3 regions of the Ancylobacter sp. SL191 genome follow, and region 3 is predicted to be linked to each of the others. Evidence: riboswitches for the same ligand, from Rfam matches in the RefSeq annotation. Region 3 holds a riboswitch; each other region holds the start of a gene.

Region 1 (3,267 bases), 1.7 Mb from region 3:
GCCACCGCATAGGCGTCGAGCACCGGCAGGCTCGGCTGCCAGAAGGAGGCGGCGATGGCGAGGGCGACCAGCATCAGCCCGGTGCCGGGCGCCAGCGCCACCGCGCAGAAGGCGAGCGCGGTCATCAGCCCATAGACCACCAGCGTCGCGCGCGGGCGCCCGCTGCGGTCCGCCACCAGCCCGCCGAGCGGCATGGTGAACAGGCGGATGCCGAAGGGCACGGCGAGCGTCAGCGCGATCAGCCCGGCATCGAAGCCCCGCCCCTGCAACCAGATCGGGAAGAACGGGATGTAGACGCCGATGCCGAAGAACAGCCCGGCATAGGCGACGGGAATGGCGATGCGGGGGGCGAGGACAAGCACGCGCGGGGACTCGGGGGAGAGGCGATGCCGCCTCGATAGCAGCCCGGCCCCACGGTTACGAGCCCGCCGCTATTACCCGCATGTCGCCACGGCGCCGTCACCACCACGCGTGGAAATGATGCACCGGCCCGTGGCCCTCGCCGATAGTGAGATCATCCGCCCGGCCGATGGCGGCGGTGAGATACGCTTTTGCTCCTTCCACCGCCTCGCGCAGCGAATGGCCCTTGGCCAGATGCGCGGTGATGGCAGAGGAGAGCGTGCAGCCCGTGCCATGGGTGTTGCGGGTGGCCACGCGCGGCGCCGCCAGTTCCACGAACCCCTCGGCGTCGAGCAGCACGTCGACGCTCTCCGGCCCCTCGCCATGCCCGCCCTTGATGAGCACGGCGCGCGGGCCCATCGCCAGCAGCGTCTGCGCCTGCGCCCGCACCTCGCTGAGCAACGTCGCCACCGGCGCGTCGAGCAGCGCGGCGGCTTCCGGCAGGTTCGGGGTGATGAGCAGCGCGCGCGGCAGCAAAACGCGGCGCAGGCTCTCGATCGCCTCCGGCACCAGCAGCCGGTCGCCCGAAGCGGCGATCATGACGGGATCGAGCACGACCGTCTGCTGACCATGCCGCGCCAGCCCCGCCGCCACCGCCTCGATGACCTCGGGGCGCGACAGCATGCCGATCTTCACCGCGTTCACCGCGAGATCGGAGAACACCGCGTCGATCTGCGCGGCGAGGAAATCCGGCGGCACGTCATGAATGGCGGTGACGCCGCGCGTGTTCTGCGCAGTCAGCGCGGTGATGACCGAGGCGCCATAGACGCCGAGCGCGGAAAACGTCTTGAGATCGGCCTGGATACCAGCGCCGCCGCCGGAATCGGAGCCGGCAATGGTCACGGCGATGGCGGTGGTGGGCGCTGCTGCTGGCGTCATTCTCGCGCTTCCTTTGCCGGGCGACGAAACGCGCCGCACGCCCCGCTGGCGGAGCGCGCGCGACCCGTTTCCTCCGCCGGCATGACCCGGATCAGGTTCGTGGGTTGGCTCGTCGCCTCTCAGCCCTTCGGGCACCCCAACGGTTCTTGTCGTGTCCGGCAGATAGGCGATGGCGCGGGCGGGTGCAAGCGGGATGCACGCGGGGCATGCAAGCGGGACAACATCGAGCGGGGTTGCGCGCCCGGCGGGCTTCTGGTCCTGTGGCGCCATTGCGTGAACCGCCGGAAAGCCGCCATGGTCCCCTTCTTCGTGCAGATCAAATGCCAGCTCGGGCGCTCCTATGAGGTCGCCAACGCCCTCGCCGATGCCGAGATCGCCTCCGAGATCTATTCCACCGCCGGGGAGTTCGACCTGCTGGTGAAGTTCTACGTCGCCGAGGGCACCGATATCGGCCATTTCGTGAACGAGAAGGTGCAGAAGATTCCCGGCATCCAGGACACCCGCACCCTCATCACCTTCAAGGCGTTCTGAGCGGAGGCCTTCTTACGGCGTGGGCCCGGCCGGCGGCGTTGCCGCGGCGTCTTCCTTCGCCCGGTCAATGCCGAGCTGGCGCTCGCGCCAGATGACGAACAGCCCGGCGCCGATGACGATGGTGCCGCCCGCCAGCACCAGGAGCGGGGGCACCTCGGCGAACAGGATGAAGCCGAGCAGCAGCGACCACAGCATGGCCGAATAGCTGAACGGCGCCACCACCGAGGCCGGCGCGTAACGGTAGCTCTCGGTGAGCAGGATCTGCCCGACCCCGCCGACCAGCCCGGTGCTGACCAGCAGCGCCGCCTCGCCCGGCGTCGGCACCACCCAGCCCCAGGCGGCCGTGGCGAGCCCCGCCACCGCCGCCAGCGCCTGGAAATAGAACACGATGGCCGGCGTGGTCTCGGTCTGCGTCAGCCGCCGCACCTGGATCATCGCCCCGGCGGTGCAGCCGGCGGCGAGCAGCGCCAGCAGCGCGCCGATCTTGTGGCCCGGCGCATCGTAATCGCCCGCCATGTGCGGCCAGAGCATGATGACCACGCCCATCAGCCCGACCATGACCGCGCCCCAGCGATAGGCCTGCACCCGCTCGCGCAGGAAGATCGCCGCGAAGATAACGGTGAGCAGCGGCGCGGTGAAGCCGATGGCGGTGGCGTCCGCCAGCGGGATCAGCGCCAGCGCGGCGAAGCCCAGCGACATCGAGCCGACGCCCACCGTGCCGCGCACGATATGGCCGAGCGGGTGGGCCGTGCGGATGGCGGCGCCGATCTCGCGGCGCCAGGCGAGGAGGATCAGCAGCGGAATGAGCGCGAAGAAGGAGCGCGCGAACACCACCTCGCCGGTCGGCACATGGGCCGAGACGATGCGCACCAGGGCGGACATGATGGTGAAGAGGAAGGTCGCGCCGATCTGCAGCGCGATCCCCTTGAGCGCGTTCATGGCGCGCTTGGAGCACGAGTCCGCCGGGGCCCGCAAGCAGCCCCGAGCGGTCGGGGCGACGACTTTTGCGTGAAGGCCGCCCCGGCTCGCGCGCCAAATCGCACCGGCGCCTAGGGAAAGGGATTCCCGCCCGCCAGCGCGATACCACCGAACACGATTCCGCCCGCCACAACGAGGCAGGCGAGCGCGGCGAGCACCGAGCCCGGCGTCGCCGGCGCACGGTCCACGAAGCCCGCCGCCGGCTTGCGGCCGGTGACCATGGCGCGGATCAGATTGTCCCGGCCGACCAGCGAATAGGCGATGTTGGCGACGACATGCAGGCCGATGAGCCCCAGCAGGATCGGGTAGATCTGCTGATGCAGGGCGGAGGCCCGCGCGATGGTCTCGTCGCTCACCACCGGCGTCATCGGGCCATAGACGATGATGTCGTCGGTGGTGAACAGCCCGGTGAGCGCCTGCGCCCCCACAAGGCCGATCAGCCCGAGAATGACCAGCGCGCCGACCGGGTTATGGCCGAGA
Region 2 (3,267 bases), 2.1 Mb from region 3:
CGAGGCGACCCGGGTGCCGTAGAACTCCACCGGGTCGGCCAGCGTACCGGCGAGGGTGTTCGTGGTCATGGCGTCCATGTCAGGCTCCCTCAGCCTCCCTGCATCGGCGCGAGGATTTCCACCCGGTCGCCGTCGCTGATCGCGGTCTCGCCGCGTTTTGCCTTGCGCACCATCGCGCCGTTCACCGCCGTCGCGACCATGGCGTCGGCGAGGTCGAGCTCATTGAGGAGATCGGCCAGCGTGCCCGCCAGGGTCTGCGCCGGCTCACCATTCACGATGATCTTCATCCATCACCTCCGGGCAACGGGCCCCGTCAAACACCAGGTCGGCCGCGCGTCGCGCGAGCGCGGGGGCGGCGAGGAAACCATGGCGGTAGAGCCCGTTGAGATAGATCGTGTTGCCGCGCCGGCGCAGGCGCGGAATGTTGTCGGGAAAGGCCGGGCGCACATCCGCGCCGATCTCGACGATCTCCGCCTCGCCAAAAGCCGGGTGCAGCGCATAGACCGCGCCGAGAAGCTCCAGCATGGAGCGGCCGGTGACGCGCCCGCGCTCGTCATTCTCGATCGAGGTCGCCCCGATCATGAAATGCCCGTCGCCGCGCGGCACGATATAGACGGGGATGCGTGGGTGCAGCATCCGCACGGGGCGCTTGAGCGAAATCTCGGTCGAGTAGAGGACGAGCATCTCGCCCTTCACCCCGCGCAGGTCGGCAAGCTGGTCGCGCGCGCCGAGGCCCCGGCAATCGAGGATCACATCGGCCTGATCGGCCTGATCGTCCACCACATCGAACCCATCGGCCTCGTAGCGGATGGTCACATTATACTCGTTCACCAGCCGCTCGGTGAGCGCCGCCAGCGCCTTGCGCGGCTCCAGATGCGCCTCGGTGGGGAAGAACAGACCCTGGTCGAAACGCCCCTCAAGGTCCGGCTCCAGCGCCGCAATGGCCGCGCCATCCACCCACTCGAAGCCCTCGGTGCGGCGGGAAAAGCGTTTGAGATCAGGTAGATCGCGCGGCTGGGCGAGGACGAGGCTGCCCTCGTTCGGCACGTCCGGCACCGCCTCGCGCCAATAGGCCAGCGATTCGAAGCCGAGCTCGGCGATGATCGGCTCGGCGCTCTCGCGCTCGCACCAGGGCGCCAGCATGCCACCCGCATACCAGGAACAGCCCTGCCCCGTGGCGGATTTGCGTTCCACCAGAGTGACTTGCGCCCCCCGCCGGGCAAAGGCATGGGCGCTGGTCAGCCCGGCGACACCGCCGCCGATAACGCGCACGCGCATGGCATTGGGCGCCGGGTAAGTCGTTGCGGAACCGTTTGAATTTTCGTTTGTGCCAGACATGCAGGCCTCCCTCCGCCAGTCTCAACTGGATCAGGTTCAAAGGGTCGCCATGCCGCGTCCGCGCGATGATGGCCTCTCAGCCCCCTGACGGGGCTCCCCCGGACGGCACTGATATAATCACGCAAGGGCCGCTTGTCACCGTCGTGTCGTCGACAATATGCAAGCGGCGGTCACGGCGCTCAGGCGCTGCGGGGCGGAAAAGTCACGACATTGTCGGCCCTTGGCCGCGTCGCGCCGAGAATGGCCCGCTGCAGCATGTCGCGGCTGAACGGCTTGCCGAGCCGCACCATGTCCGGGCGCGCCTCCGCCGGCAGCTCGGCATAGCCGGTGCCGAGGATCACCGGCAGGCTCGGCCAGCGCTCCAGAATGATGGCGGCAAGCTGGATACCGGTCATGCCGGGCATCGCCTGATCGGTGAGAACGACGTCGATCCCCGCGCCATTTTCCAATGTTTTCAAGGCCTCCGCGCCCGACGAGGCCTCGGTGACGGCAAAATCGAGGTCTTCCAGCATCGCCGCCGTGGCGGAGAGCACCAACGGGTCGTCATCGACCACCAGCACCCGCACCGCACCCGGCTCCGGCTCGATCGGCGGCGGCAGGGGCGGCACCGCTTCCGGCGACGCGGCGGGCGCCGGCGAAGCCACCGCCACAGGCTCGACAATCGGCAAATGGATGGTCGCCGTCGTCCCCTCTCCCAGCCGGCTCGCCAGCGCCAGCTTGCCGCCCGATTGCGCGGCGAGGCCGTGAACCATGGCAAGGCCGAGGCCGGTGCCCTTGCCGACGCCCTTGGTGGTGAAGAACGGCTCGGCGGCATGGGCCAGCGTCGCCTCATCCATGCCGGAGCCGGTATCCGACAGCGACAGGCAGAAATAACGTCCCGGCTTCAAGCCGTTAGCGCCATCGCCCTCGTCAGTGACGGCGACCTCAGCCTCATGCGCGCTGATGACGATGGCGCCGCCCTCGGGCATGGCGTCGCGGGCATTCACCGCGAGATTGAGCAGAGCCAGTTCGAGCTGGTTGGCGTCCACCCGCGCCTTGGGCAGGCCGAGCGGAAAGCGCGTCTCGATCCGCACGCTGGGCCCGATGGAGCGGCGCAGCAGATCGGCCATGCCGAGAACGAGTTCCGGCACATCGACGGGCTCGGGCTTCAGATCCTGCCGGCGGGCAAAGGCGAGCATGCGCTGGGTGAGCGCCGCGCCGCGCTGGGCGGCCTGCAGCGTGTTGTCGATCAGCGTCTGCAGGCGCGGCTCGTCCGGCGCGCGCTTGCGCACCAGTTCGAGATTGCCCATGATGACCGCCAGCAAGTTGTTGAAATCATGCGCGATTCCGCCCGTGAGCTGGCCCACGGCCTCCAGCTTCTGCGCCTGGCGCAGCGCTTCTTCGGCCTGACGGCGGTCGGTAATGTCGATGAGGCCGCACAGCGTCTTGACCAGTGTGCCCTGCGCATCACGCTCGGCCACCGCGGAGAGCACGCAGTCGAGACGCCGGCCCTCCTTGGTCACGAGCTGGTACTCCGCCTCGCGCAGTTCGCCGGTGCCGAGCAGGCGCGGCCAATGCTCCTCATGGCGCTGCCGCGCCGATTCCGGCGACATGAAATCGGTCAGCGGCCGGCCAACCACCTCCTCGCGCGCATAGCCGAGAAGCTCGAGCCAGCGGTCGCTCACCTGCTCGATGCGCCCATCCGCACCAAGCGAATGCAGCGGCAGCGGGGTACGGCGGTACAGGTTGCGATAGCGTTCCTCGCCCTCGCGCCACATCGCGGTCTCGCGCTGCGCCAGAAGCATGAAGCGCCGGTCATAGATCGCGGCGAGCAGGGCGGCGGCGCAGATGGTGAAGCTCACCGCCGCGACGGCGATGACGAGATGGGCATTATCGAAGGCGCCACCGCGCACGGCGACGACATGGCCCTCGCCGGGGAGAAAGCTCACG
Region 3 (3,267 bases):
GGCGCACGAGGAACAGCGAGGTGACCGTCATGCTGGCGCCGATGAGCGCGGCGGCGAGATAGAGCGGCGCGCCGGTGAGCCCGATGCCGCCGGACAGCCAGGCCGGCCAGGCGGCGCTCAGCCATTCCACGCTGAGATGGAAGGCGGCACCGATGACGCCGACCACCGCCCCGACCAGAATCGCCACGCCGTAATAGAAACCGTTGCCCATCATCCTGTCCCGTCCTGCGCACCCCGTTCGGGTTAGCATTGCCGGGCGGTATCGTCATCCCCGTGCCGGGGGACGATCCCGGATCGGCCTTTGGCCGTCCGGGATGACGAAGGGGGGCGTCCGGGATCAGATGGCGAGGCCGCCTACTTGATCGCGGTGGCGTAGGTGGAGACCGGCTCCACATTGTCGATCAGCTTGTGGCTCTTCATGAACTCCCCGAAGCGGGCATAGCGGCCCTCGTCCAGCGCGGCCGGCGCGTGGGCGAAGCGGCGCAGCGTGTCGGTCCAGGCGGTGCGGTTCAGCTCGTCATCGAGCTTGGGGTTGGCCTTGACGAACACGCCCCACGCCTCCTGCGGGTGGTTGAGGATGTAGATCGTCGCCTCCTCGACCGCCGCGAGGAAGCGCTTGAGGCGGGGATCGCCGACCTTGTCCTTGTGGGCGAGATAGATCAGCTCGTCGAACACCGGCACGCCGTGCTCCTCGGGGAAGAAGGCGATGCCCTCCTTGCCCTCGAGCTTGATCTGGGTGAGCTCGAAATTGCGGTAGGCGCCGATCACCGCGTCCACCTTGCCGGCGACCAGCGCCGGGGACAGGGCGAAGTTCACGTTGATCATGGTGACGTCGGTGGGCTTCAGCCCGGCGCTCGCCAGCATGGTGCCGAGCAGCGCGTCCTCGAGCCCCGCCACCGAATAGCCGACGGTCTTGCCCTTGAGATCGGCGATGGACTTGATCGGCCCGTCCTTCAGCGCCACCAGCGCGGTGAGCGGGGTGGAAATGAGCGTGCCAAAGCGGATGAGCGGCAGGCCCTCCTTCACCGACAGATAGATGTTCGGCTGGTAGCTGACCGCGACATCCGCCTGCCCGGCGGCGACGAGGCGCGGCGGGGCGGAGGGGTCGGAGGGCGGGATCAGGTCGACATCGAGGTCGTGCGCTTTGAAGTAGCCCTTCTCCTGCGCGATGATCAGCGGCGCGTGGTCGGGGTTCACATACCAGTCGAGCAGGACGGTGAGCTTGTCCGCGGCGCGCGCGGGGGCGCTGACGAAGGGAGCGGTGGTGAGTGCCAGCGCGAGCGCGGCGGCGGCGATTTTGGTGAACATGGATCTCCTCGCGTGTTGGAGATCCGGCGCATGAGCTGTCGGGGGAAACCGGCGCGGGCGGTCGCACTGACCACGGCCCCGCCGTCGTTCCGTCCCTTCGCCGGCATGACCCGGATCAGGTTCAAAGGGTCTGGCGGTTGCCATCTCAGCCCCTTGGCCCGTTCGGGCCGCGGGACACCCCTCGGACGCGGCCACGCTAGCAGAGCTGGCATGCCAGAGCAATCGCCGGCTAAGGAGCGGGTGTGCCCCCGTGTCCCGGACGCCTGAAGCGGCAGCGGAAGGCGAGCCGGGAGCCAGCGGGAGAGTCTTTGGCCTTGGTCTTCTTCGCAGGCGAGAGGCATGGCCGCCTGCGGCGGAGCCTCGCGCTGGGCCCCGGATCATCGTTGCGCTGCGCGCAACTTGTCCGGGGAACGAAGGGCGAGCGCCGTCCGCGCCGTGGCGTGCCACGTCTCCGCCCTGACCACGTCATGGCCGGGCTTGGCCCGGCCATCCACGACTTGGGTACGTCGGTCGAGGAGAAAGTCGTGGATGCCCGGCCCAAGGCCGGGCATGACGGCCCTGAGGTGTCGGAAGGTCCACCACTTCCTGACACGTTCCAAGTCAGCAATGGCAAAGGCCCCCGCCCTGACCACGTCATGGCCGGGCTTGGCCCGGCCATCCACGACTTTGTCAGGCGCGGCAGGGTGAAGTCGTGGATGCTCGGCTCAAGGCCGGGCATGACGGCCTTCTGTGACGCCGCGTCCCTCTCTTGTGCCGGGAAGGGCGGTGCCCTTACCCCCGCCAGTCCTCGGCATAGACGGTGCGCTCGACGCCGGCGAAGGTGCCGAGGCGGGTGAGCTCCGTGTCGAGCGCGTCCAGCCGGCCCTTGCTGGCGCGGATGCCGGGCTCCAGCCAGAGGCGGCGCACATCGAGCGTGCCGGCCTTGCGGTCGGCCTTCATGTCGATGCGGCCGATGAGCCGGTCGCCTTCCAGCAGCGGGAAGACATAGTAGCCATAGACGCGCTTGGGCGCGGGGACGAAGACCTCGATGCGGTAGGAAAACCCGAACAGCCGTTCCGCCCGGTTGCGGTCGCGCAGCGCTGGGTCGAACGGGCTGAGCACGCGCAGCCGCGACGGTGGCGCGGGCAGGGCCGCGAAGGCCTCGCCGGCGCCGGCAAAGGCGTGGCTCACCCGCTCGCGCCCATCCGCGCAGGTGATGAGCACGGGTTCCAGTCGGTCGCGATTGGCCTCCACCCATGCTTTGGCCTGCTCGGGTGACACCAGATCCCAGAAGGCGGCGATCTCGCCATGGGTGGCAAAGCCCAGCCGCTCCAGCGCCGAGGTACAGGCCCAGTCGATGAAGGCGCTCGCGTCCACCTCCGCGGCGCGATGATGGGCGGGGATGACGCGCTCGGTGAGGTCATAGACCTTCTGGAAGCCCTCGCGCGCGGCGATGGCAAGCGCGCCGGTGCGCCAGTGATACTCCAGCGCGGTCTTTTCCGGGTGCCAGTTCCACCAGCCGCCGGGCGGGCGCTTCTCGGTCTCGAAATGCCGGGCCATCAGCCGGCCCTCCTGGCGCACGCGCGCCAGCACATGCTCAAAATAGCCCTCGAAGCCGTTCTCGTGCCAGCTCCGCCAGCGCTCCGCGAGGCTGGCGCGCTCCTGGGCGAAGCGGTGCTTCCAATAGGGGAAGAAGGCGGTCGGGATGATCGCCGCGTCATGCGTCCAGTGCTCGAACAGCGCGCCGTCCTTTTCCAGGAGCGCGGTGAGATGCTCGCGCCGGTAGGCGGGGGCGCGGCTGAACAGGATGTGGTGATGCGCCCGCTCGACCGTGGCGATGCTGTCCACCTGCACGAAGCCGAGCCGGGTGATGAGCGCGAGCAGCGCCGCCTTGCCCGCCGGCGCGCGTTCGCTCAGTCCCTGCATGGCGAGAAAGACGCGGCGAGCATCGGCATTGGTGAGGCGAATCGTCATGGCTCG

Evidence for each region. Region 3 has a riboswitch for thiamine pyrophosphate ahead of OU996_RS20460 (ABC transporter substrate-binding protein). Riboswitches for the same ligand answer to the same signal wherever they lie in the genome.
Region 1: another riboswitch for thiamine pyrophosphate. It lies ahead of thiD (bifunctional hydroxymethylpyrimidine kinase/phosphomethylpyrimidine kinase); the one in region 3 lies ahead of OU996_RS20460 (ABC transporter substrate-binding protein).
Region 2: another riboswitch for thiamine pyrophosphate. It lies ahead of thiO (glycine oxidase ThiO); the one in region 3 lies ahead of OU996_RS20460 (ABC transporter substrate-binding protein).

Annotation. Positions count from the first base shown of each region.
Region 1 is NZ_CP113056.1:2,796,581-2,799,847, reverse strand. Features, by position in the region: gene OU996_RS12775 (MFS transporter) at 1-362, opposite strand, end outside; gene thiD (bifunctional hydroxymethylpyrimidine kinase/phosphomethylpyrimidine kinase) at 460-1,278, opposite strand; TPP riboswitch at 1,330-1,427, opposite strand; gene OU996_RS12765 (Lrp/AsnC ligand binding domain-containing protein) at 1,573-1,809, shown strand; gene OU996_RS12760 (DMT family transporter) at 1,822-2,748, opposite strand; gene OU996_RS12755 (cytochrome b/b6 domain-containing protein) at 2,859-3,267, opposite strand, start outside.
Region 2 is NZ_CP113056.1:2,377,300-2,380,566, reverse strand. Features, by position in the region: gene OU996_RS10725 (thiazole synthase) at 1-69, opposite strand, end outside; gene thiS (sulfur carrier protein ThiS) at 90-287, opposite strand; gene thiO (glycine oxidase ThiO) at 265-1,278, opposite strand; TPP riboswitch at 1,329-1,448, opposite strand; gene OU996_RS10710 (MHYT domain-containing protein) at 1,518-3,267, opposite strand, start outside.
Region 3 is NZ_CP113056.1:4,457,375-4,460,641, reverse strand. Features, by position in the region: gene clcA (H(+)/Cl(-) exchange transporter ClcA) at 1-214, opposite strand, end outside; gene OU996_RS20460 (ABC transporter substrate-binding protein) at 355-1,308, opposite strand; TPP riboswitch at 1,397-1,494, opposite strand; gene OU996_RS20455 (winged helix-turn-helix domain-containing protein) at 2,080-3,261, opposite strand.